3 regions of the Lentibacillus sp. Marseille-P4043 genome follow, and region 2 is predicted to be linked to each of the others. Evidence: riboswitches for the same ligand, from Rfam matches in the RefSeq annotation. Region 2 holds a riboswitch; each other region holds the start of a gene.
What was found. Region 2 has a riboswitch for thiamine pyrophosphate ahead of thiW (energy coupling factor transporter S component ThiW). Riboswitches for the same ligand answer to the same signal wherever they lie in the genome.
Positions count from the first base shown of each region.

Region 1: linked by a shared signal. The riboswitch ahead of thiT (energy-coupled thiamine transporter ThiT) and the one ahead of thiW (energy coupling factor transporter S component ThiW) in region 2 are both predicted to bind thiamine pyrophosphate.
Region 3: linked by a shared signal. The riboswitch ahead of C8270_RS18455 (ABC transporter substrate-binding protein) and the one ahead of thiW (energy coupling factor transporter S component ThiW) in region 2 are both predicted to bind thiamine pyrophosphate.

Region 1 is NZ_LT984884.1:3,249,076-3,255,826, reverse strand. Features, by position in the region: gene C8270_RS16170 (M3 family oligoendopeptidase) at 1-1,581, shown strand, start outside; TPP riboswitch at 1,647-1,752, shown strand; gene thiT (energy-coupled thiamine transporter ThiT) at 1,871-2,446, shown strand; gene C8270_RS20305 (hypothetical protein) at 2,597-2,743, shown strand; gene C8270_RS16160 (hypothetical protein) at 2,887-4,308, shown strand; gene C8270_RS16155 (hypothetical protein) at 4,380-4,748, shown strand; gene C8270_RS16150 (carbon starvation CstA family protein) at 4,882-6,630, shown strand.
Region 2 is NZ_LT984884.1:502,241-508,991, forward strand. Features, by position in the region: gene C8270_RS02685 (peptide MFS transporter) at 230-1,717, shown strand; TPP riboswitch at 1,881-1,994, shown strand; gene thiW (energy coupling factor transporter S component ThiW) at 2,077-2,565, shown strand; TPP riboswitch at 2,573-2,676, shown strand; gene tenA (thiaminase II) at 2,749-3,438, shown strand; gene thiD (bifunctional hydroxymethylpyrimidine kinase/phosphomethylpyrimidine kinase) at 3,435-4,244, shown strand; gene thiM (hydroxyethylthiazole kinase) at 4,241-5,008, shown strand; gene thiE (thiamine phosphate synthase) at 5,056-5,637, shown strand; gene C8270_RS02715 (MerR family transcriptional regulator) at 5,726-6,466, opposite strand; gene C8270_RS02725 (hypothetical protein) at 6,696-6,751, shown strand, end outside.
Region 3 is NZ_LT984884.1:3,707,484-3,714,234, forward strand. Features, by position in the region: gene C8270_RS18435 (TatD family hydrolase) at 1-114, opposite strand, end outside; gene C8270_RS18440 (ABC transporter ATP-binding protein) at 107-838, opposite strand; gene C8270_RS18445 (ABC transporter permease) at 840-1,598, opposite strand; gene C8270_RS18450 (thiamine-binding protein) at 1,598-1,888, opposite strand; gene C8270_RS18455 (ABC transporter substrate-binding protein) at 1,901-2,893, opposite strand; TPP riboswitch at 3,045-3,154, opposite strand; gene C8270_RS18460 (diphthine--ammonia ligase) at 3,222-3,815, opposite strand; gene C8270_RS20145 (hypothetical protein) at 4,056-4,505, opposite strand; gene C8270_RS20150 (hypothetical protein) at 4,716-5,099, shown strand; gene yidC (membrane protein insertase YidC) at 5,036-5,830, shown strand; gene C8270_RS18470 (hypothetical protein) at 5,892-6,104, opposite strand; gene C8270_RS18475 (DUF2642 domain-containing protein) at 6,119-6,496, opposite strand.

The DNA of each region.
Region 1 (6,751 bases), 2.7 Mb from region 2:
AAAAAACTACGGGAAGCCTTTGCTTTTGTTAGTTGTTTAAGTGCACAAGATGTAAAAGATGAAAAGGCTAGTGTTTTAGTTGGAAAACGCAGTGAGTTAAAAGCGAAAATGGATGCGATTAAAACAAATTTTGAACAAAAATTAGTCTCAATTGATGATCAAACATGGAGTGAGTTGCTTAAACAACCAAATATAGAGGAAGTTGCTTTTGTCCTGGATGAAAACAGGGAGAAGGCGAAAGACCTGTTATCAGCAGATCAAGAAGTGCTAATTAATGATCTCGCGGTAGATGGGTATCATGGCTGGGGACAAATGTATGAAACAGTTGTTGGAAATATGAATGTAGCGATTGAAGAGGATGGAGAAGTTACAGCATATTCTGTAGGACAAGCAGCAAATAAATTGGGTAATCCAGATCGAACTGTACGTCAGCATGTATTCGATAAACTGGGGGACGCATGGTCGGAAAATGCCAACTTATTTGGTCAAACATTAAATCATTTGGCAGGATTTCGTTTGCAAACCTATAAACATCGTGATTGGCAGGACGTTTTAAAAGAACCATTAGCGATTAATCGGATGAAAAAGGAAACATTAGATGCCATGTGGGGTGCAATTACGAACCATAAACAGACATTTGTTGCTTATTTGCAAAGGAAAGCAGAATTGTTAGGATTAGAAAAACTAAGTATGTATGACATCGGGGCACCCCTAACCGAAAAAGTGGAAACTTCTAGCTATACGGAAGGGGCCAATTTTATCGTCGAGAATTTCCAAAACTTTAGTCCAAAAATGGCTGATTTTGCCCGTATGGCTTTTGATAATCGTTGGATCGAAGCGGAAGATCGTGCCGGAAAACGTCCAGGAGGATTCTGCACAAGTTTTCCGGATAGTGAACAGACACGTATTTTTATGACTTATTCCGGGACATCATCTAATATTGCTACCCTTGCCCATGAATTAGGCCATGCTTACCATCAACATGTCATGAATGATGTGAATGGGTTGAATCAGGGGTATGCAATGAATGTAGCAGAAACGGCATCAACGTTTGCGGAAATGATTATTGCTGATGCATCGGTGAAGAACGCGAAAAGCAAAGTAGAAAAGCAATCCGTGCTGGAAGATAAAATTCAACGAAGTGTTGCCTTTTTCATGAATATTCATGCCCGATTCCTTTTTGAACAGCGATTTTATGAAGAAAGAAAACAAGGAATGGTTCCAGTACCAAGACTGAATGAATTAATGGTGGAGGCACAAAAAGAGGCGTATTGCGATGCGTTAGATACGTACGATCCGAATTTCTGGGCGTCTAAACTGCATTTTCACATCACGGGAACACCATTTTATAATTTTCCATATACGTTCGGCTATTTGTTTAGTCTCGGAATCTATGCACATGCACTTGAAAAAGGTAGTAGTTTTGAAGAGGATTATATTGCACTGCTTCGCGACACCGGAAAAATGACCGTTGAAGACTTAGCGGAAAAACATTTGGGAGTTGATTTAACAAAACCAGATTTCTGGGAAAACGCCATCAATTTATGTGTGAAGGATGTTGAGGAGTTTCTGGCACTTTAGATTTCAGCGTTGCTACTAGTTGGTGAATACGTTATAATACAGGTAACGAAAAAAGCATAAAAATAAAAGTCTACAGGGGGAGCCCATTTGGCTGAGAGTGAACACTGTGCTGTTCTTACCCTTTGAACCTGTTAGTTAATACTAGCGTAGGGATGGTAGCTTTTTTGATGGTATAAAAGCAATGTGAGCGGATTCCCCATCAGGAAGCTTCCCCTTTGACATTGCTTTTTTTGTGTTCAAAATTTTCGCTGGTAGATTCCTAAGTCTACTAGAAGGGGAGGTCATTTGATTGAAGGAAAAACGTACATTGTTTTTAATTGAGGTTGCGATTTTTACAGCGTTAGCATTAGCGTTAGATCTTGCTCCATTTTTATCTTTTAAAATCTGGGCTCAAGGCGGATCGATTTCATTGGCGATGATACCGGTATTCATTGTCGCCTTTCGTTGGGGGCTAAAAGGTGGATTATTATCTGGATTTCTATGGGGTGTTTTACAGGTAGCATTAGGAACAGGGTATATATTGTACTTTTGGCAAGGTCTGCTTGATTATGCGGTTGCTTTTACCGTAATCGGTTTTGCTGGTATTTTTGCGAAGCCAATTCAGCGTGCAGTTAAGGAAGGTAATACAGCGACATCTATAACATATATTTTAACTGGTGTCCTTCTTGGTTCCATGTTGCGTTTTATTGCCCATTTTGCTGCGGGAGTCGTATTTTTTGAATCAGCAGTTGACGGCATGAATGTCTGGATTTATTCATTGCTATATAATATCTCATACATTGTTCCGTCGTTCATTATCTGTACAATCGCTGTGTTTTTCTTGTTTCATAAACAGCCAAGAACACTATTAAGTGCAACTGCATAAACATTAGCTTTCCGCTCACGATATGTTAGGTCGTACCACTGTCTTTAGTTGGTACGGCTTTTGTTTTCGGAAAAAATGAATAATTTATGCATACCTCTATTTTTGCGAAGTGCATATTTTTTGAGTATACTGAAAATAGGGGTGATAATCTTGCGGGAATTAATTGGTGAATGTCAATCATGCGGAAAAGCTGTTTATTGTGAAAATGGCTTTTTTGATGGTGAACAAATAGATGGTAATTTATTATGTAATCGCTGTGCTGAAAAGGTGGATTCTGAAACGGACAAACAGGCGTAAGCTCGTTTGTTCGTTTTTAATTTAATTCACTATTTTATACCAGTGTCAAAAGCAAATTGTTTTTTATGAACCTTCCTTTTTTCTCACTCCCTATTACCGATTTGCATAGGCTATAGCACACGTAAGGAGAAAGGAAGGTTCATGTGGAACTTACGATATCGCATTGGTTATATGGATTATTTACACTGATTATTATTTTGACAATGATTTTTAAACGTGGCGTTGTACTTCCTACATTACTTGGAACGTTTGTCATTGCTTGGGTGTACAATGGTAGTCTTATTGACGGTTTCACTTCCATTTTTAATGCGAACTTGGTTGCTGCAAAAGAGCTCTTTAGTATTTTTCTAATCATCACATTTATGTTGGCGCTATTGCATTCGTTACGTGATCTTGGAGCAGATCGGAGGATGATACAACCGATTCAGAAGATGATGGTTAATGGACATGTTTCATTTTTTGTCCTTATCGCTGTAACGTATGTTATTTCCTTATTTTTCTGGCCAACACCAGCTGTTCCATTAATTTGTGCGCTTCTTGTTCCTGCGGCAGTGCGTGCAGGATTACCAGCTATTACAGCGGCGGTAGCGGTAGCAATTGCTGGGCAAGGGATGGCACTTTCTTCTGACTACATTGTGCAGGTCGCTCCCAGCTTATCAGCCAAGTCTGCGGGGATTGAAGTTGGGGTTGTTGCTGACCAGGCATTATTGCTTTCACTTATTACTGGTGGAATCGCAATTGCTGCCGCTTATTTGTTGTATCGAAAATCAATTCGTTCTAAAGATAGTGAATTAATACAACAAGATTTAGAAGCATTGGAAACTGTATCAGAATCAAAAAACGAAGCAAAATCCGCTCATCTCACAATTTGGAGTAAACTATTTTCGATCATTGTTCCAATTGCTTTGCTGGCTGTAGTCGTATATATGATGTCCGCAAAATTGATGTCAGGAAGAATGACGGGTTTTGAGGGTGGAGATGGGGCAGCATTTGTCGGAGGAGTTGCTGTAATTCTCCTGCTTTTATCAACCGTAGCATTTGGCAAACAACATGCACTTGATTATATTAGCAACCATATCACGGATGGATTTGTTTTCGCCTTTAAAGCAATGGGGCCAGTTATCCCAATTGCAGGTTTCTTCTTTTTAGGAAGTTCTGACTTTTCCGGTAGTATTTTAGGGATAGACGAAAATCCGCCAGCATTTTTGTTTGATCTTGTTCAATCAACACAGGAATTTCTACCACAAAGTGCCCTGCTTGCTGCGCTTAGTGTATTAATTATTGGTATTATTACCGGATTAGATGGCTCCGGTTTTTCCGGATTACCTTTGACAGGTGCACTTGCAGCATCATTGGATAGTAGTGCGATTGATTCTAGCACGCTTGCAGCAATCGGGCAAATGGGTTCCATCTGGACTGGTGGAGGAACAATTGTAGCTTGGTCCTCTTTAATTGCAATTGCTGGTTTTTGCGGTGTTTCCGTTATGGATTTGGTTCGAAAAAACTTTGTTCCAGTCATGCTCGGACTCGTTATCTCCACATTGCTTGCTGTGTTTATCTTGTAAATAATCCTGACGCGAAAAGTGCCTACGATTTGTCCGTAGGCACTTTTTGTAGTGCGGACGCTGGGGGAATATTGGCGCAAAAGCAGAAACATCAACCCGAAAGCAGAAACATCAGCCCGAAAGCAGAAACATCGACCCGTGAACAGAAACATCAGCCCGAAAGCAGGAATATCAGCCCGAGAACAGAAACATCAGCCCGAGAGCGAGAACATCAGCCCGAGAACAGAAACATCAACCCGAGAGCAGAAACATCAACCCGAGAACAGAAACATCGGCCCGAGAGCGAGAACATCAGCCCGAAAGCAGAAACATCAACCCGAGAGCAGAAACATCAGCCCGAGAGCGAGAACATCAGCCCGAGAGCGAGAACATCGGCCCGAGAGCAGAAAAATCGTGCGATAACAAACTATCATTCCGATCCAGTGAACCTCTTCCAATAATAATTAAACAATCCTCACTGAAATATTTACATATTCAAAATTATCAGTTATATTTGTACTAATATAAAGAGTTTTCACATATTTTTTAGTAGGACACAGGACTTATCTAAATAAAATGAGGGAGGTTGAATTAATGAGCGGTATTTTGGTTGCGATTATTGGTATTATTGTGTTTGCATTAGGCTATCGGTATTATTCCAAATTTGTTGCTGAGAAAATTTTTCGTTTGGACCCGAATTATGAAACACCGGCACACACCTATGAAGATGGTGTTGATTTTGTTCCTACCAATAAATTTGTGCTTTGGGGGCACCATTTTACATCTGTTGCAGGTGCAGCACCAATTGTTGGACCAGCTATAGCAGTTTATTGGGGTTGGGTCCCAGCGTTTTTATGGGTTATTTTGGGAACGGTGTTTGCTGCAGGTGTTCATGATTTTGGGACGCTTGTGTTATCAGTCCGTAACAAAGGTCAATCAATCGGTACACTTGCAAACAAATTGATTGGACAGCGAGCGAAAATCTTGTTTTTATTTATAATTCTTATCCTCGTTTTAATGGTAAACGCTGTGTTTGCCTGGGTTATTGCGAATTTGTTTGTTTCATTTCCGGCTAGTGTTTTACCGGTATTTATTCAAATTCCGCTAGCAATCTGGATTGGCTATAATGTATACAAACGAAAACAAAAAATGCTTGTACCATCTTTAATCGCTTTAGCTATTATGTACCTCACTGCGGTAATAGCTAGTAAGGTAGATTTTCTGCAGATTGATTTAGTTCAATACATGGGTGGAGAAAATGGCGCAGGGCTATTTGGTTTGGGTGCCGTTTCATCAGCATTTTTTATTTGGATTATTATTTTAATGGTATATGTATATATTGCTTCGACAATGCCAGTTTGGAAATTGCTACAGCCACGTGACTTTATTAATTCACATCAGCTAATTGTTGGTCTAGCCATTCTTTATTTAGGATTAATTTTCATGAATCCAGATATAACGGCACCAGCAACCAACGTGGATACCGATGTTTCTTGGTTCCCATTATTGTTTATTACGATTGCATGTGGAGCTATTTCTGGATTCCATGGACTTGTATCATCCGGTACATCGTCAAAGCAATTAAACAAAGAAACGGATGCACGGATGGTTGGTTATTTAGGTGCAGTTGGTGAAGGAGCATTAGCGTTAATCGCCATTATTGCCGTTGTTACATTCTTTGCCAATACGGATGAATTTTTAGCAACCTATAGTAGTTTTACAGCAGCTAATGGAGCAGGATTAAATGTATTTGTTGAAGGTGCGAGTAAATTAGCAACGGGCTTAATGATCCCAGCTGATGTGGCAGCAACAATTGTTTCTGTAATTGTTGTTAGCTTTGCCGCTACATCGTTGGATACTTCTGTACGGCTTATGCGTTATATTATTGCAGAGTTAGGTATTGAATATAAAATGCCAGTATTATCAAAAACGCATGTAGCTACAACTGTTGCTGTCGTCTCCAGTGCTGCATTGGTATTAATACCTGAAGGACCAAAAGGCTTTGGTTCAGGTGGTTATCTCCTATGGCCATTGTTTGGAACGTCCAATCAGCTGCTTGCCGGAATTAGTCTATTACTGATTGCCATTTGGCTCAAACGATTAGGCCGAAATTACGCGATTGTGTTAATTCCAATGATTTTCGTAATGTTTATGACGTTATGGGCCATGTTTAAACAAGTAATCTTTGAATGGTCATGGATTGGTACTAGTTCAAATATGTTGTTATTTGTGTTTGGTGCGATTATCTTTGTCTTCGCAGTATGGATTGTGCTTACTGCAGGATCCGTCTTGTTAGGGAAATCAGATAATGATATACCGAATGATAATATAAATGCAAAGTAAAGATTTGTTTCAATAATCGAGGATTTGGGGGATCATTTTAAATGTGGTCCCTTTTCTGCTTATTTGAACTGAAGGAAAACCTTCCATTCCCTAAAGAGAAGAATATTTGCTTGCCAGTCGG
Region 2 (6,751 bases):
TACTAAATATCTTAGCGCTAAGACTTTTAATAACAAGATGATATTATACCCTCAAGGTTCATGGCTGTCAACACCTTTTTTTCAAGCTGTTATTCTCTGAAAATTAAAGGTTAATCCAGCCCTTGGTAACATACTATTCCGTCTATTTACGCTATTTAGAGTTATAAATAACTTTTCAATTTGCTTATAATCTTGTATAATTCTATTTGTCAAACAAGGAGGTCACAACATGACATCAAATAATCAAAATATTCAGGATATTCCACAAAAAGGATTCTTCGGACATCCAAAAGGATTATTTACACTCTTTTTCACTGAATTTTGGGAACGCTTTTCTTACTACGGAATGCGTGCCATTCTATTATTTTATATGTACTACGAATTATCAAAAGGCGGATTGGGAATTGATCAAGGAACTGCCGCATCGATTATGGCAGTATATGGTTCGCTCGTGTACATGTCAGGTATCATTGGTGGCTGGATTTCTGACCGTTTACTAGGAAGTGCACGTACTACTTTCTATGGCGGAATTTTAATCATGTTCGGTCACATTGTTCTTTCCTTTCCAGGGAGCTTAACATTTTTATTCATTTCAATGGCATTAATCATTATTGGGACAGGCTTATTGAAACCGAATGTATCGAATATTGTTGGCGACTTATACAGTAAAGAAGACAACCGTCGCGATTCAGGTTTTAGTATCTTCTACATGGGAATAAACTTAGGTGCCCTCATTGCACCATTAATTGTCGGAACAATTGGACAAGAATACAACTTCCATCTTGGATTTAGTTTAGCGGCAATCGGGATGTTTGTCGGTCTAATTATTTTTATCTTTACAAAGGGAAAATATCTTGGCCCTGCAGGATCGACTGTTCCAAACCCGCTATCAGAATCAGAGAAAAAAACTGTATTTAAGCGATTTGGCATTGGGGCAATCATTGTTATTCTATTGGGAGCAATCACTATCCCAACCGGCATCTTAACGATTAACGGATTTACAATGATTGTAAGTATACTAGGGATTATTATACCTACTTGCTATTTCATCGTTATGTACCGCAGTAAGAAAACGACTGAAGTGGAACGATCTCGTTTACTGGCATATATACCAATGTTTATTGCTGCTATTATGTTTTGGGCGATTCAAGAGCAAGGTTCGATTATTTTAGCACGTTTTGCTGATCAGCGAACCGATCTGAGTTTAGCAGGTTTTGAGATTCAATCTTCCTGGTTCCAGTCATTGAATCCTCTATTTATCGTTCTTTTAGCGCCTGTATTTGCTTGGCTTTGGATTAGATTAGGAAAAAGCCAACCATCAACACCGAAGAAGTTTTCATTTGGTCTATTTTTTGCCGGACTATCTTTTCTCGTGATGATTGTACCTGCCATCATTAATGGAACAGATACGCTTGTCAATCCGTTATGGTTAGTATTAAGCTTCTTCCTAGTTGTTATTGGAGAATTATGTTTATCACCGGTTGGCTTATCAGCGACTACAAAACTTGCACCAGCTGCATTTTCAGCGCAAACGATGAGTCTATGGTTCCTATCCAATGCGTCAGCACAGGCTATCAATGCCCAAATTGTAAAACTATATTCTCCGGATACAGAAATTCTATATTTCGGTATCATCGGTGGAATTTCAATCTTACTAGGTTTTATTCTATTTGCTGCATCTAAGAAAATTCACGTGTTCATGCGAGGGATTAACTAAACGTAATTTAAGAAAAGGGTTGCTCCAAACTGTCATTGTTGGTTTTGGAGCAGCCTTTTTTCTTTTAAATGCGTAGAGAGAAAAATTTAAATATTGTCATAGACTGGTGACAAATGGAAGTACCTTTGTTAAGATAAGAATCAACAAGCAAATTTTATAATAGTTCAACTACTAGGGGGGCCCAAAATTGTGGGCTGAGAGGAAGGCCGAACTGCTTTCCGACTCTTATGGACCTGATCTGGTTAATACCAGCGGAGGGAAGTAGTGAGTGGCATTATGTCCATAAACGAATCCCATACTAAGCTAGGTCCTTTTATCAGGATCTAGCTTTTTTATTTTTATTAGAAAGGGGGAAATAAATGAATCGAACGCGTTTACTAACAACAATGGCAGTTTTTGTAGCCATTGGAACGATTGGAGCACAAATTCTATGGTTTCCAGCAGGCGTTGCCAAAGCTTACCCTGTACAACACGCGGTCAACGTCATGGCGGCAATCATGCTTGGTCCAGCTCCAGCTGTTATGATCGCCTTTATGATTGGGGTGCTCCGAAATTTGCTTGGACTTGGTACACTATTAGCATTTCCTGGCGGGATGATTGGTGCTTTTCTGGCAGGGTATCTTTATAAAAAATTTGGCAAAAAGGTATGGGCTGCACTTGGAGAATTCATTGGGACTGGAATTGTTGGTTCCTTGTTTGCCGTACCATTGGCCAACTTTTTAATGGGAAGTTCAGTTGGTGCATTATTCTTTTTCCCATCATTTCTAGTAAGCAGTGGAACAGGCGCATTGATCGGCTGGGTAATAGCTGTTCGCTTGAAACAACGACAAGTATTACAAAATATTTAGTATTATGAAGAACTACTAGGGGCGCTAGAATAGCTGAGAATAGGAATATTCCTTAGTCCCTTGGAACCTGATCTGGTTAATACCAGCGGAGGGAAGTGGTCGAGAGGAAAAAATATGTACCTCTCTATTTATCTACTTTTCTATTCCCTTAGTAGCTTCCTAAAAATTCGAGGAGGCATGACAATGACATTTTCACAAAATCTTAGAGAAGAAAATAACGATATTTTTCAAGCAATTTTTAACCATCCATTTGTACAGGGGATCGGCAAAGAAAATGTGCCTAAAAAAGCATTAGCACATTATATTAAAGCAGACTTTGAGTACTTAAACGCATTTATCAACGTTTATGGAATCGCGATATCAAAGGCAAACAATCGTAAAGATATGTCCTTTTTTAACGAACAAATCCGGTTTGTACTGCACAGCGAAATCCATCCTCACCACAACTTTTGTGAGGCAATCGGGGTTGAGTATGACGAGCTTCAAGGGTATCCATTACCACCTACTGCAGATCATTACATGAAACATATGATGTATCATGCACAAATGGGTAGTTTACCTGAAATAATCTGTGCATTACTCCCTTGTCCATGGACATATCTCGAAATTGGTAAGGAATTAATGAAAACATATAAACCATCTAAAAATCATGCGTTTTATCCATGGATTAACTTTTATGCTGAGGAAAGCATGGAAAAAACCACGACAGAAATGCGAACCCGTTTAGATGAATTGGCAGATCAGTCCTCAAGTAAAGATATCGGGCGAATGAAAGAAGCATTCCGCAAAAGCTGCCAATTGGAATTAGCCTTTTGGGATATGGCATACACGTGTGAAGCGTGGCCAGGAGAAAGACTGGTGACACACCAATGACCCAAACACCTTGTGCACTCACAATTGCTGGCACTGATCCAAGTGGTGGGGCAGGCATTCAGGCTGATTTAAAAACATTCCAGGAATTCACATGCTACGGTATGTCTGTGATTACATCAGTTGTTGCGCAAAACACAACTGGCGTCCAGGACGTTCACCATCTCCCTATTAAAATGATTGTGCAACAACTCGATTCCGTTATTTCGGATATCCCATTTCAAGCATTTAAAACGGGAATGATTGCGAATATCGACATAATGGATGCAATAGCCAGGAAGATTTCACATTTATCCGTTCCTTTTGTCATGGACCCTGTAATGGTTGCATCCAGTGGTGATTCATTAATCACAGCAGATGCCCGAGACTATTTGCGTGATGAGCTTCTACCCAGGACAACGTTAGTAACACCAAATGTTCCAGAGGCAGAATATATTATCGGAGAGACTATTAAAACGATCGACGATTTACAACAGGCTGCTGAACAAATCGTGATTAATTACGGTGCTGAAGCTGCCCTCGTTAAGGGAGGTCATTTAGCTGGGGAAGCAACTGACTATTTATATGACGGAAAAGAAATGTACCGCTTCTCTTCTGAACGAATTGAAACAAAAAATATACATGGAACAGGCTGCACGTATTCTGCTGCAATAACGGCATTATTGAGTAAAGGTTTTTCTTTACCAGAATCCGTAAAAAGAGCAAAACATTATGTAACTGCTGCAATCCGCCATTCTTTTTCAATCGGACATGGCAGTGGACCAACAAATCACTGGGCAACACGATTAGAGGAGGTTAACAAGCAATGAACAGTAACATCATTAAAGAGGTTAGGGATAAACGTCCGCTCATTCACCATTTAACGAACCAGGTTGTCATGAACTTTACGGCTAATGGTTTATTATCCTTTGGTGCAACACCGGCCATGGCTAAAGCGGAGGAAGAAGCAGGCGACATGGCATCGATAGCGGATGGAGTACTGATTAACATTGGTACCATCACACCATCTGAGGTTTCCGCCATGATTCAAGCTGGAAAAGCCGCCAACGAAAAGGGAATACCAGTAGTACTTGATCCAGTTGGTGTCGCCTCAACGCCATTTCGGGATGATGCTGTAAAACGAATACTAAGCGTAGTCAAGCCTACAGTTATTAAAGGTAATGCGGGTGAAATGGCCCATCTTGTCCAAATACCTTGGGAGACGAAGGGACCTGACTCCGTTGGTGAGGGAAATACTGCAGAAGTTGCTGCCAAGGTTGCTGAAACTTATCAGACCGCTGCTGTTGTTACCGGGGAGACAGATATTATTTGTACGGGGAACCATTTGGAACAAAATCAGACTGGACACCCATTTCTTACTAAAATTACAGGAGCAGGATGTTTACTCGGTTCAATTTTGGCAGCGTGCCTTACAACCAATGAACCAATCGAACAACAAGCCTTCACCGCTGTAGAATTTTATGGACTGGCTGCCGAATATGCGATCAAATACTCCGAAGTTACTGGTCCTGGAACATTTCTACCTCGTTTCATTGACGCTCTGTCGCTTGAGATTGATGAATTAGGGAGGTGAAGCAGGTGAACCAAACATTTAGCCAGAATTTGAGAAAGTATCTCATTATGGGTAGTCAAAATTGCGAACATGACCCTGTTGAAATACTCCAATCAGCAATTTCAGCTGGAATTACTGCCTTTCAATTCCGTGAAAAAGGCGAAGGGGCATTAAAAGGAAATGAAAAATTGAGATTAGGACATAAACTTCGTGAGGTTTGTACACAATATCATATTCCATTTATTGTTAATGATGATATAGAACTTGTATATTCTCTTGAGGCAGACGGGATTCATGTTGGACAAGAAGATAAATCCGTTGAGGAATTACGTCGGCTTTTTCCTCATAAGATAATTGGACTTTCCGTATCAAATTTGCATGAAGTATCAACAAGTCCTATTCAAATGGTTGACTATATAGGTGCCGGGCCGGTTTTTAATACTACTTCAAAACCAGATGCCAAATTCGCTGTAGGATTAGAGTGGATTACAACATTAAGAGAACGATTTCTCGACTTACCAATCTGCGGTATAGGCGGTATTACAACACAAAACTCTGCATCTGTAATCGAGGCGGGTGCTAATGGTGTAGCTGTTATATCAGCTATAACAAAGGCAAAAAATATTGAAAAAGCAGTGGGAAATTTATAGATTTAAATACGTAACTTTCCAGAAGTGCAAGAAACACAGCACCTTTCCTAAAAGGCGCTGTGTTTCCACATTACTTCCATAGTAAAAGTTATTTCTTATTTTTATCTGCGTAAACCGCCATCGCATCACGCATAAATACAGCTAAGCCTTCGCCGAACTGATCAATATTTTTTGTGAAACGGTCATCTTCAACATACATTTGACCGAGTCCCTTGAATGCATCCAATGAATAGGTACCAACCTTATTCAAATAGTTAAACCTCAGCTCAATATTTTCTTGAGCTATACCTGATTCAGGTGGTTCATGACGAATTTCGGCAAGTTTTCTATACAATGCATTAAACTCATCTTCTAAAGTCTTCTGATCGCCCTTAGACATGTTACCCACTTTTGCATTTGACTCATTGACAGCTTTATCACCCCAGCGATCACGAGCTTCTTGTTCATATGGGTTACGGCTGAAGTCAAAGCCTTCAAATCTTTCTTTAGCTGACATATCAATTTCCCCTTTCGAGTGCTGAATCGTTTTATCAATCGTCGAAATCATTTGGTCAAGACGGCTTCTTTTTTCAAGTAACATTTTACGATGTAACTTTAAAGCCTCTTTCCGATCAAATGATGGACTACTGATTATTTCCTTTATTTTTTTTAAAGGGAAGCCAATTTCTTTAAAAAACAAAATCTGTTGTAATGCTTCCAAATCGCTATCGGAATACAGACGATAGCCAGATTCTGTTGTACTTTCTGGAGTTAGTAATCCAATTTCATCATAATGATGTAGTGTGCGCACACTAATTCCAACTAAATCTGCAACCTCTTTCACCTTCATTGTGACTGGCAACCTCCCTTTAATGATTACTATAAAGTATGACGTAACGTTAGAGTCAACACACAAAGGAAAAATTCTACCAACAAAAAAACACCATCTAAATCATTTAAAAAGTCCAATTGTATTATAAATGCCTATACCAAGCTAGACGATTATCCATACAGTAAAGGGAAAGGTCTTTATGATGTTATCAAAAAGATCATTAAATGATAGGGAGGAAATGATCATAATGAATTACTATCAGCAACCATATAATCAAGTTGATGAAAGGCAGCAATTTAATAT
Region 3 (6,751 bases), 3.2 Mb from region 2:
TAATGCAGCAACATGATGGTGCTTCAGTTCCTTTAACAACCTATTTCGATCTGGTACACCGTACATATCCAAATGTATGTGTGCATCGATAACCTGACTCTCCACATTATTCACCTAGTTCCCGATAGATTAATTTTTTCCAATGCAAAAATTCCTCTGACAAAAGGATGTCTTCTTTCCTAGGACGTGAAAAAGGGATAGAAATTTCTTTTTTCACTGTTGCAGGTTTATCAGTTAACACAATTACTCGATCAGAAAGATAAATGGCTTCCTCAATACTATGTGTTACAAACAAAATAGAGCGTTTGTCTTCCTCCCAAATCGATAATAGCCACTTTTGCATTTCCAATCGGGTGAACTCGTCTAATGCCGAAAATGGTTCATCTAAACAAATAATCGATTGTGGACTTAGCAAGCTGCGGATAAAAGCTGCACGCTGCTGCATTCCCCCGGAAAGTTCGTGTGGATATGCATGCTCGTACCCCTTTAGTCCAGCACGTTCGATCATTCGCATTGCATCCACTTCACTTCCTCCCCCAGCTAGTTCAGCACCAAGCAATACATTTTTCAATATGCTTCGCCAAGGGAGCAATGACGGTGATTGGGGTGTATAACTAATAGCCCCTTTTGTCCCATTTATCTGCTTATCATCTAAATAAATCGTACCCGAATCAGGAAAACGTATCCCACCTATAACATGGAATAATGTACTCTTTCCGCTACCAGATGGCCCTAAAATGGAAACAAATTCCCCCTCATGTACGGTAAATGATATATCGTTTAGTATCACATTTTGGTTATACGATTTTGTTAAGTTGTCGATTTTCAGTTTTCCCATCTCAATTCCCCTCTGATTTCCAACTAAGAATTCTTTTTTCTAGAAAAGCGATCAGCGAAAAGAACAAGAGACTCAAAATCATAACAAAAAATATCGCAACAAAAACGCGATCGGTCCGAAATGATGATGAGGCCAATGTCATATAGACGCCGATTCCCTCATTCGCACCAAGCCATTCGGAAATAACCGCTCCCATTACACTATAAGTTGCCGAAATTTTTAACCCGGAAAATAAGGACGGTAACGCACTGGGGATTTCCAATTTGGTGAAAATCTGTCTCTTATTTGCTCCGGCCATTTGTGCATAATGAAGCAAATCACGATCCGTTTGCCGAAACCCATCCAATGCTGCAACAGCAACTGGAAAGAAACAAACCAATGTGATCACGATTATCTTAGGCAACACCCCAAATCCAAACCAAATAACGAGGAGCGGTGCAAGCACAATAATCGGGATGTTTTGTGATAGGATCATCAATGGAAAAAATGCTTCGCGTATAAATGAAACAAGGTGCAGACAAATAGCAACAAGAATCCCAACGCTTACACCGATCAAAAGACCAACAACCGATAATGTAATGGTTGAGACTAAATGATGTTGATACATCGGCCAGCCTTCTATTCCTGTTTGAACAATTTGTGATGGTGCGGGAAGGAGCCAATCCGGTATATCAAATAGTATACTGGAAAGCTCCCATGCACTGAACAAAAGGAGGATAACCACAAGCGGTTTCCATCCTTTTTCAATGATCCCTTTCATTAGCGATATTTCTCCGTCAGTTCATACATTGAAGCCCCATCTGGTTTATGAAACACTTTTACCTGCGAAATAATACTTTCACACCCGCGTTCAGTCATCCTTGTATTCATTTTTTCGATAATTGATAGAAGCACCGGCAAATCGCCTTCCATTGTTGTCTCGAGCGGGTTCACCTCATATTTCACGCCTGATTGAGCAATAACTTCTATTGCAGCATCTACATATGGAATCGTATCCTCCCCATTTTTTGTCTTTGGTATAATTTGTACACTCACTAACGCATTTGCCATTTAAATAACCTCCTATTTTGGTAGAAATTCATTCGTAAAAGCTTTTTCGCTATCTAGTCGTGTGTCTAATAGATTGTTATCGTACATCCAATTTGCATAATTCTCCCAGACTTCTAGTTTCTGTTCGCCCCAACGATCGGCATCATCCTGGTATTTTGGTGAGAGCCACTCTTGACTCGCCTGTACCAGTTCCACATCAAGATCGGGAACTGCGTCTATCAATATAGCAGCCGCTTCGTCAGGGTTATCGATAGCAAATCTATATCCTTTCGAAACAGCCGCTAAAAACTTCTTAACCGTTTCCGGATTTTCCTCAATTGTTTGTTCATTCGTCGTAAGAACAGGTGTATAATAATCAAGTTTTTTCGAGTAGTCAGTTAGGTACAACATGTTTAACTCCTCACCGCGCAGTTCAGCTTCTACACCAGTCCAGCCATAATAAATCCAAGCAAAGTCAATATCGCGTTTCACTGCCGTAAAGAAGTCAGTGTTTCCCATATTGACAATATCCACATCATCGGCAGAAGCATTCTCTTGGTTCATAAGGGATGTAAGAACAGCCTTCTCAACTGGCGCACCCCAACCACCATACGTCTTCCCGGCAAAATCTTTCGGTGATGTGATATCTTTTTCTTTAGGTGAGGCAAAACCAGATGTATTATGCTGAATCACTGCTGCAATGGAAACGATCGGAACACCTTGTACACGTGCTTCCGTAATACTTTCCTGCGCACCCACACCAAAATCGGCCTTACCTGACGCGACAAGCTGATCAGCTCCAACTTCTCCCGGCATCATAATTTCCACATCCAGTCCCTCGTCATTAAAGTATCCCTTTTTCTGTGCAACATAAATGCCAGTATGATTCGTGTTTGGTGTCCAGTCCAAGACGAACTTTATTTTCTGCTTAGTGTCCTCATCTTGATCCGCACTTTTGGACTCGTTGTTGCCGTTACATGCCACAAGAACGGTAGTGAGCATAAGTAACATTAAAAGCTTCTTCATTTCCTAACCTCCATCGTGTATGTAATTTTTGTTTAGGAAAATGACCGGCATAAAAGAGTAAAAATGACAATAAAAAAACACCACCATTTTTAAACCTGGGGTGCATGCAAAAAAAGAAAGATTTACCTTTTCTTTTAGATAAATTCGCCTTTTCTTTTAACATGATGTTCCCTACGCTGGTTTCAGCCAGATCAGGTTCCAAGGGTCAGTATCTAACGGATACAATCTCAACCAGCTCAACTGGTCCCCCCACAAAATCTATTTAGTTTTGATCTTACATGTATAAGGTACTACATTACGATACCGTTTTCAAGAAGAATTATAATTTTCAAACCGGATCGTTAAATATTGGCCCGCCAAACACTGTTGTATGATATTCTCCCGATTCCCCCAGCGGACAAACATCCTTCTTGCTAATATCCGTAATAAACGACTCATCTACAAGTCGGCCTATCCAGCTTTCCGGAAGTTTTGTATTATCTACCTTGATAACCCGTGCCTGAAACTTTGAAGCGACAAATTCTCTTAATAAATCCAATACCTTATGTTGATCCGTCCACAACGGGTAAATCGGCGCTACGCCAGCTTTTTCTGCAACCTGCTCTCCCCACTCACGATGCCCTTCTAAGTATATGTCACCAAATGCCACGCTATCAATCTCATAGGTCATTTTTAAATCTTGTAGCGTATGAACAAAATCCTGTGTATATTCCGTAAAGTCTGTTTTGATAAAATGAACGGGAATCCCGATCCGTTCAGCCTGCTTTTCAATTCGATCAAGCTTCTCCCCATGCGCGACTGTTTCATGTTTTTCCTGCCATATCGTTGTAATCAGACAGGAAACATCATGACCTTGTTGTTGCAATCGATATAATGCTAGACTGCTATCTTTCCCACCACTGAATGATAAAGCTATTTTCATATCTACTGGCTCCTTCTTCTACTAATTATCTACACTATATCACTCAACCCTAAAAGAAAGAAAGCCAGTGGTCAGCTGGCTTTCCCCAGGAGGTTTCATGGGTTGTAATAAATCTTCCACAAGCCTTGTTTCGATTTATACTTTATTCTATGTGCATGCAGCCTCATTCGTATTGGTGATTTCCTCAAGACAACCGTACATTTAGCGCGAAATCTAGTCGGTTTTTCGTAATGTTTGTTGCTATGTGATTTGGTAGTTGATATATAATGCGATGCAAGTAAGAAGTTGCTCTCCCACCAGAATCTTGATCGGGTCGATGCTACCTCGTTCGGGTTGATATTCTCGATTCGGGTTGATGTTTCTCGGATTCGGGTTGATGTTCCCTCGTTCGGGTCGATGTTTCCTCGTTCGGGTCGATGTTCTCGGATTCGGGTTGATGTTCCCTCGTTCGGGTCGATGTTTCCTCGTTCGGGTTGATGTTTCTCGGATTCGGGTTGATGTTCCCTCGTTCGGGTTGATGTTCCCTCGTTCGGGTCGATGTTTTCGGATTCGGGTTGATGTTCTCGAATTCGGGTTGATGTTCTCGGATTCGGGTTGATGTTCCCTCGTTCGGGTCGATGTTCTCGGATTCGGGTCGATGTTTCCTCGTTCGGGTTGATGTTCTCGGATTCGGGTCGATGTTAAAAACAACTTTCCAGCTCCAGCAAGCTGTGCCCCACAACATGAAGACCTTTTCTTATTGTAGACGAAATAAATGACGATATATGGAAAGTGTGTTAATTAAGCCAAAAATATTTTATAATTATAGTGGACAACTAAACAAAAACTTGAAACCAAATACGGCTTTGATTCGTATAAGTGTTATCACTAAATTCATCGAATAAAAGGAGGTGAATACAGATGCTGGAATTGCTAGGTCAATTGACAGGGGATGTTTCGCCGCTTTACTTGTATCTAAGCATAGCTTTATCCATGATATGTGCATATCGTGGCATTTCGATAAACTTACATCACATCCATCAGAACAATGAAATGTTTACCAGACAATGGCATGCGATTGAATTTCGTTTACTTCCAATGCAAGAAGAACTTGGAATAAACATGGAAATTCAAAACTGGATTACCACAAAAACAAAACGGATAGAAGCCCCGGATGATGATACAGACAGCCATTCCTTCTCGTTATCAACGACAATTAAGATACTACGAGGAGGACAACAATGGAAAGAAAATCTGTATTCACAATCCTTACAAAATATAGCTTTATCGGTTTCATCTTATTAATCGCTTTAACCGGATGCCAAGGTGCAAATGGTGATCCAATCAGTGCCGATTCACCTGGCTTTTTCGATCATTATTTCGTTTATCCTTTTTCCCTGTTAATTAAAGGGCTCGCTTCGTTGTTAAATGACAATTTTGGCGTATCAATTATTGTTATTACGTTGCTTGTTCGGCTTATATTGATGCCTTTCATGCTGAAGCAAATGAAAAGCAGCAATCAAATGCGTGAGAAAATGAACGTCATGAAGCCGGAAATGGATGCAATTAAAGAAAAGTATAAGGACAAAAAAGATAAAGAATCACAAATGAAAATGCAGCAGGAAACGATGGAACTTTATCAAAAACATCAGATGAATCCAATGGCCTCTCTAGGCTGTCTACCAATGATCATTCAAGTTCCAATTTTTATCGGACTTTACTATGCAATCCGGCGAACTCCGGAAATCGCAACACACAACTTTCTCTGGTTTAACTTAGGGCAAACCGATATGATTCTGCCATTTATCGCTGCAGCTATCTATTTATTACAGGCGCTGGTTTCACGAATCGGAATGGATCCAAACCAGAAAAAGCAAATGGCGCTATTTAGTTTTATTTCGCCAATTATGATTTTTATTGTCTCATTTAATTTCCCTGCCGCTTTGCCATTGTATTGGGCCGTAAGTGGGCTATTCTTAGTTTTTCAAACATTAATTTCGAAAAGAAAATACCGGACAAAAACTGAGGAATCATAAAAGAACAGCACTTCCAAAACGGAAGTGCTGTTTTGATTTGCTATAGATTCAACGAATTATTCTACGCTGCTGCAGTAAAACGGATAAAATCAATCGCATCTACTGACGTATATAGTTTCGTATTTTCTCCATAACCACTGCTAACATCAAGGACTAACACCAATTCATCTGTAACCGTTGAGAGAATGCCTTCTATTAAATTATTATCTGTAGCTACCTCAACACGTGAACCAATTCTTGTCGCTAGTTCTGCAGCAAAAGTATCTGCAAACATCTAAATCCCTCCTCTTATATTTCACTAACAAATTCGACTTTTTCCATACGGACCAATACTTGATCTCCAGTGGTTTCAATAATTGCGATATAGTCATCTCTTACAGCAATTAATGTTCCAGTTACCATACCAAACGGGGTCGTCACTTGTACTGTTTCATTAACCAAATCTAATAATACGTCACGAAGTGTATTAGGTGTACCTGGCGTGGTTGGCGGAGGTGTTTCTGTTCCACCATCTGTATCGCCATTTCCTACGCCGATATTGAAGTCGACATCTAATCCTGGTAAATCAAGTGAAAAATCATTACTTACCCCACTACTTGAAGCAATATTTTGTGACAATTGGTTAAGATACCTCAATAGATTTGTCTGACGATCTGTGAGTGCCAACTGTATCCATCCTTTCTGTTAATATAATATCTATCTCTATTTACCTTATTCTTATTCCATCCTTCTGTAAGGGCATTTACCATCCAATCCTAGCTAATTCCACCAATATCCTATACATATAGATAGATAACTAGGTTTGCCCTAATGTTGTATTCTGCCCGCAGTTGTATACACTTCAGGCATCCTTAGGTCGGCTGGAGAGCCTCCTCAGGCCAACACGACGTTGGTCACGAAGCCGTTGCCACAAAAGCAGCC